DNA from 2 places in the Lelliottia amnigena genome. Region 1 is predicted to be linked to the other one. Evidence: riboswitches for the same ligand, from Rfam matches in the RefSeq annotation. Region 1 holds a riboswitch; the other holds the start of a gene.
The links. A riboswitch is a leader RNA that binds a small molecule or an ion and turns the genes downstream of it on or off. The one in region 1 is predicted to bind thiamine pyrophosphate.
Positions count from the first base shown of each region.

Region 2: linked by a shared signal. The riboswitch ahead of thiB (thiamine ABC transporter substrate binding subunit) and the one ahead of thiC (phosphomethylpyrimidine synthase ThiC) in region 1 are both predicted to bind thiamine pyrophosphate.

Region 1 is NZ_CP077236.1:2,086,170-2,089,275, reverse strand. It holds gene nudC (NAD(+) diphosphatase) at 1-770, opposite strand, end outside; gene I6L74_RS09785 (Rsd/AlgQ family anti-sigma factor) at 867-1,364, shown strand; TPP riboswitch at 1,466-1,574, shown strand; gene thiC (phosphomethylpyrimidine synthase ThiC) at 1,740-3,106, shown strand, end outside.
Region 2 is NZ_CP077236.1:2,512,830-2,515,935, forward strand. It holds gene thiP (thiamine/thiamine pyrophosphate ABC transporter permease ThiP) at 1-853, opposite strand, end outside; gene thiB (thiamine ABC transporter substrate binding subunit) at 829-1,812, opposite strand; TPP riboswitch at 1,844-1,944, opposite strand; gene sgrR (HTH-type transcriptional regulator SgrR) at 1,981-3,106, opposite strand, start outside.

The DNA of each region.
Region 1 (3,106 bases):
TCATAGTCGGCCCGACACATTGCCACGGTATCTTCTATCAGGCGACGCGCCACGGTGCCCGGTGGCGGTAACAGCGGTAAATTGTCGTAGCGATACCAGTTTGCTTCCAGCAACTCTTTCGGGTCGATAACGATCTCGCCGCTGTCATAGTCAGCCATAAAGGCCGTCATCAGTGACATCGGGAAGGGCCACGGTTGAGAGGTAACGTAACGCAGATTTTTGACTTTAATCCCGCTCTCTTCCATCACTTCACGCGCGACGGTTTGCTCAAGCGTTTCGCCGACCTCAACAAATCCAGCCAGTACCGTGTGAATACCATTCCGGTGGCGGACATGCTGCGCCAGTAAAATCGAATCATCACGACGAATAGCAACGATGATGCACGGTGCAATTTGCGGGTAATAGCGCTCACGGCAGTGGCTGCACAGTAGCGCCCATTCGGTTTTACTTGGATGCATAGGATGACCGCAATAACCGCAGAACTTATGCGAACGGTAGAATTCGGCTAACTGCACCCCGCGTCCGGCCAGCTGAAACAGCCCCGCATCATGATCCATCACCTGACGTACCGATCCCATATCCTGACGGCGATTCTGTTGGATCAACCACACAGCATCGCCCTGCCATTCACCGATCTTTAATGCCGATTGCCCCACAAGATCGAATTGCCCGGCTTCGCCGTAAGGTAACTCTCCGGCGGGCAACCATAATTTTTGCTCATGGCTGACGATCCACCAGCCACGATCTAATTTTTCAATTATACGATCCATATCTATTGCACTACCTTCGCTTCACAGGCATGTTGATAACAATATTCTTACAAATTTAGGCGGGCAGCTTTTAACCTTAACCTTGCGGAGTCAAACATGCTAAACCAGCTAGAAAGCCTGACAGAGCGCGTTGGAGGAAGTAATAAATTGGTCGATCGCTGGCTGCACGTGCGTAAACAATTGCTTGTTGCCTACTATAATCTGGTTGGCATTAAGCCTGGCAAAGAATCCTATATGCGCCTGAATGAAAAAGCGCTGGATAATTTTTGTCAGAGTCTGGTGGATTACCTTTCCGACGGCCATTTCAATATTTATGAACGTATTATCCGTGAAATGGAAGGAACGAATCCGTATTTAGCGGCGACAAAACTCTATCCGCAGCTGGAAGCGAACACCCAGCAGATTATGGATTATTACGACTCCGCGCTCGAAAACGCGATCGACCAGGATAACTATCTGGAATTACAGCAGGTGCTGTCCGATCTGGGCGAAGCCCTGGAAGGGCGATTTACGCTGGAAGATAAGCTGATTGCCCTCGTGCTGGACCACAATTTGAAAGCCAGTAACGAAGATAACGTCGCGCGACCTGCTTGAGTTATTAATCGTTAACGCGTAGTTTACAAACACGACCCTCTCTGGAGGGGCATTACACGAAATTTTTCACGCTGCTTTTTGGACAGATGAAGAATACGTGTAAATTCTTGTCGGAGTGCCCAGTGCGTAAGCCGGGCTGAGACCGTTAATTCGGGATCCGCGGAACCTGATCAGGTTAATACCTGCGAAGGGAACAAGAGTCAAAACCCATTACACAAAACCATTCAAGTTGCATCTCCCCAGGAGCTTACCGAGTAAGTGACTGAGGTGAACGAAGGCAGCCAGCGCAGAGGCCGCTTGAGTGATGAAGTGTAATCTCCTCTTGGTTCATCCGTTGTCTGACAAGCCACTTCCTTTACTTTTATGGAATGAGCTATGTCTGCAAAATTGACCCGCCGCGAACAGCGCGCACAAGCACAACACTTCATCGATACGCTCGAAGGCACTGCTTTCCCGAGCTCAAAACGCATTTATATTACCGGTTCACAGGCTGATATCCGCGTGCCCATGCGTGAGATCCAGCTCAGTCCGACGCTTCTCGGCGGCAGCAAAGAAAATCCGCAGTTTGAGGATAACGAAGCGGTCCCGGTGTATGACACCTCCGGCCCCTATGGTGATACCGACGTTGCCATCAACGTTCAACAAGGGCTGGCAAAACTGCGCCAGCCCTGGATTGACGCGCGTAATGACACCGTGGCGCTCACCGTTCGCAGTTCCGCATACACTCAAGAACGCCTTGCAGATGAGGGGCTTGATGAACTGCGCTTTACCGGTCTGCTGACGCCAAAACGTGCGAAATCAGGAAAATGCGTCACGCAGCTGCATTATGCCCGCCAGGGTATTGTGACCCCGGAAATGGAATTTATCGCGATTCGCGAAAATATGGGCCGTGAACGTATTCGCAGCGAAGTGCTTCGCCACCAGCATCCGGGTGAAGGTTTTGGCGCGCGCCTGCCGGAGAACATCACGCCCGAGTTTGTCCGTAACGAAGTGGCAGCAGGTCGCGCCATCATCCCCGCCAATATTAATCACCCAGAATCTGAACCAATGATTATTGGCCGTAATTTCCTGGTGAAAGTTAACGCCAATATCGGCAACTCCGCCGTGACGTCATCCATTGAAGAAGAGGTCGAGAAGCTGGTGTGGTCTACACGCTGGGGGGCAGACACGGTCATGGATCTCTCTACCGGGCGCTACATCCACGAAACCCGCGAGTGGATTTTGCGAAACAGCCCCGTTCCTATCGGAACCGTGCCGATCTATCAGGCACTGGAGAAGGTCAACGGGATCGCGGAACATCTGACCTGGGAAGCGTTCCGCGACACGTTACTTGAGCAGGCGGAACAAGGCGTTGATTACTTCACCATTCACGCAGGCGTACTGCTGCGCTACGTCCCGATGACCGCCACGCGTCTGACCGGAATTGTCTCGCGCGGGGGCTCTATCATGGCGAAATGGTGCCTGTCACATCATCAGGAAAATTTCCTCTACGAACACTTCCGCGAAATTTGCGAAATCTGTGCGGCCTACGATGTATCTCTTTCGTTGGGCGATGGGTTGCGTCCTGGCTCCATTCGCGATGCCAACGATGAAGCGCAATTTGCCGAGCTGCATACGCTGGGCGAACTGACCAAAATCGCGTGGGAATATGACGTGCAGGTGATGATCGAAGGTCCAGGCCACGTCCCGATGCAGATGATTCGCCGCAACATGACCGAAGAGCTGGAGCACTGCCACGAAGC
Region 2 (3,106 bases), 430 kb from region 1:
AGCGATCCTGCGGGTCACGCCAGCCGCTAACCTGATGGCTGCCCACCGCGATCGCTTTGCTCAGACGCTGGCTGAGCAGCACCAGCCCCAGACAGCAGAACATCTGAACCATCGCCAGGATCGCCGCACGGCCCGGATCGTAGTCAAAACTGAGCGCCTGATAAATCGCGAGTTCAATGGTTGTTGCCTGTGGCCCGCCCCCCAGCGACAGAACCGTTGCAAAGCTGGCGAAACAGAGCATGAAGATCAACGCGGCAACCGGTGGGATCTGGCGGCGCAGCCACGGCCATTCGACAAACCGGAAGAACGGCCAGCCGCGCATACCAAGCTGTGCGGCGAGCTGGCGCTGTTCACCGGGAATATTTTCCAGTGCCTGTAAAAACAGTCGCGTCGCCATCGGCATATTGAAAAAGACGTGGGCCAGTAAAATGCCCTGCAGACCGTAAGGCGAGAAGGTCCACTCGATACCAAAAACGCTCAGTAGCGAAGCGATCCACCCCTGGCGGCCGTAAACGCTCAGAATGCCGAACACCGCGACCAGCACCGGTAAAATCAGCGTCATGGCGCAAAGGCGCAACAGGATTTTCCTACCGGGGAAGCGTCGGCGGTACAGGGCGCGAGCCAGAAAAATCGCCGGCACGACGGAGATCAGCGCAGAGAGAAACGCCTGCCAGAAAGAGAAACGCACGACATGCCAGAGATAGCTGTCATGCCAAAGCGCGACGAGATCGCTCTCTGGCGCGTTAAACCACAGCGCCAGAAAAGCACCCAGGCTGACGACCACCATTAACGTGGCGGCAATCAGCCCCGGGATCAGCCAGCCGGGGATTAACGGCTGACAGCGCGTTGCCATTCACTGATCCATGCTGCGCGCTGGCTGGAAACCTGCTGCGGGGTAAATTCCAGCGTCGTTTGTGGTTTGGTCAACTGATCAAAGCCCGCAGGCAAAGTCACGTTGGTCACCGGATACATCCAGTTGCCGGTCGGGATCGCATTCTGGAATGCCGGTGAAACCATAAATTTCAGGAACTTTTCAGCCAGTTCAGGCTGTTTGCTGGCTGCCGTACGTGCGGCCACTTCCACCTGCAAATAGTGCCCCTCAGAGAAATTCGCCGCCGCGTAATGGTCTTTTTTCTCTTCGATGATGTGATATGCCGGCGAGGTGGTGTAGCTCAGAACCAGGTCGCTTTCGCCTTTGAGGAACAGGCCGTAGGCTTCGCTCCAGCCTTTGGTGACGGTAACGGTTTTCGCCGCCAGCTTCTGCCACGCTTCTGGCGCGTTGTCACCGTAGACTTTTTGCATCCACAGCAGCAGGCCCAGACCCGGCGTGCTGGTGCGCGGGTCCTGGTAAATCACGCGCCATTTCTGGTCGCTTTCAACGAGTTCTTTCAGGCTCTTAGGCGGATTCTTGAGTTTGTTTTTGTCATACACAAACGCGAAGTAGCCGTAATCGAACGGCACGAACGTGTCATTTTTCCAGCCGCCGGGAACGTTAACCGCCTCGGAGGGCACGCCGCTTTTGGCGAACAGTTTGGTTTGTGAGGCCGCGTCCAGCAGATTATTGTCGAGGCCCAGCACCACGTCGGCTTTGCTGTTTTTACCTTCCATGCGCAGACGGTTCAGCAGCGAGACGCCGTCTTCCAGCGCCACGAATTTCATCTCGCAGTTGCAGTCGGCTTCAAAGGCTTTTTTGACGACCGGTCCAGGGCCCCAGTCAGCGGCGAAGGAGTCGTAGGTGTAGACCGTTAACACGGGCTTGGCAAAAACAGGCAGCGCAAACAGCGCCAGCAGGGGGAGAACTTTTTTTAACACTTTGCACCTCAAAGTTGAGTGGCAAAGGATTTTGAGCGACAGCCTCAAATCCCTTCGCCGGCGTTATCCGGATCAGGTTCGACGGGTATTATCTCAGCGCACATCATTGATGCAGCACCCCGTTGAGAACAGCAGTAGTGTAATGATTTGGTGAATATTACGAAAGTGTTATGGTTCCGGCGGTGCAAACCAGGCCGATTTAAAGTCAAACCAGCCTAAGGTGTTCATTCTCATACCGCGCATACTGCGCTGCCCCTGGATCATCAGCCAGTGGTGGATCAGCGGAACCATCGCCTGCTGCGACAGCAGCTGCTGGCACCAGACGGCGAGATTCATTTCCCCGGCGCGCCATTGCGCGGCGTCCTGCTGCCAGTCGCGGGCAATACAGTGCTGGATCAGCGGGATTTCAAACAGATGTGAGAACAGGGAGAAGTCGAGCGGCAGGGTGAAATTCGCGCTGTTGAGCCAGATATCGCTCACCGCTTCGCCGCGATGCCACTCATCATATTCCACTTCCTGAATCTCGAGCTTCACGCCCTCTGCCGCCAGCAGTTTGCTCATGATTCTGGCGATAAAACGGTGCTCAACGTGTTCGCGATAATAGGTCAGGGTGATGGATTCCAGCCCGGCGGGTTTCTCGCCGCGTCCGGGGCGGGCATGGTGCCAGCGAGGAAGCAGCCCATACGCCGGGAACCAGTAAGTCTGGTGTTGATCTTCCGCCTGATAAATCAGATTGGCGGGGGCGAGAATTTGGCTCACCCACTGGCGCACGTCGCGGCTGGCTCCGCGATGCGTGCGGGCATCAAACAGCAGGTAGTAACAGCCCTCTTCAAGTCGGCTCTCAACGGCTTTTTCGCCTTCGGTGGGGCCTTCCAGCGTCAGGCCAGGGCTGAACTCTTCGCTGATGTCGGGCAATACCCAGACATTCACTTCGTCAATCAGTGCGCGATAACCAAAGTAGTCATCAAAGGCGCGAATCTTGAGTTGATTATTGTTATTGCGTGTCACCGCATATGGGCCCGTGCCGACAGGCTGGCTGGAGAAATGAGGCATCGATTGCCACTCGTGCGGCAAAATCATCGACGGCACATAGCCCATCAGCCATGGCAGCCACTGATCGGGCTGCGAAAGTTCGATATCCAGCGTCCAGGCCGTTGGCGAGTGGATGCGCGAGATATGAGAATAGAGCGGCAGTTCGCGGGCACGTTGCAGCGACGCGATAACATCGTCCATTTCCAGCTCACGTCCATGATGAAAATGAATGCCTGGACGCAAAAAGAAACGCCAGTGCAGG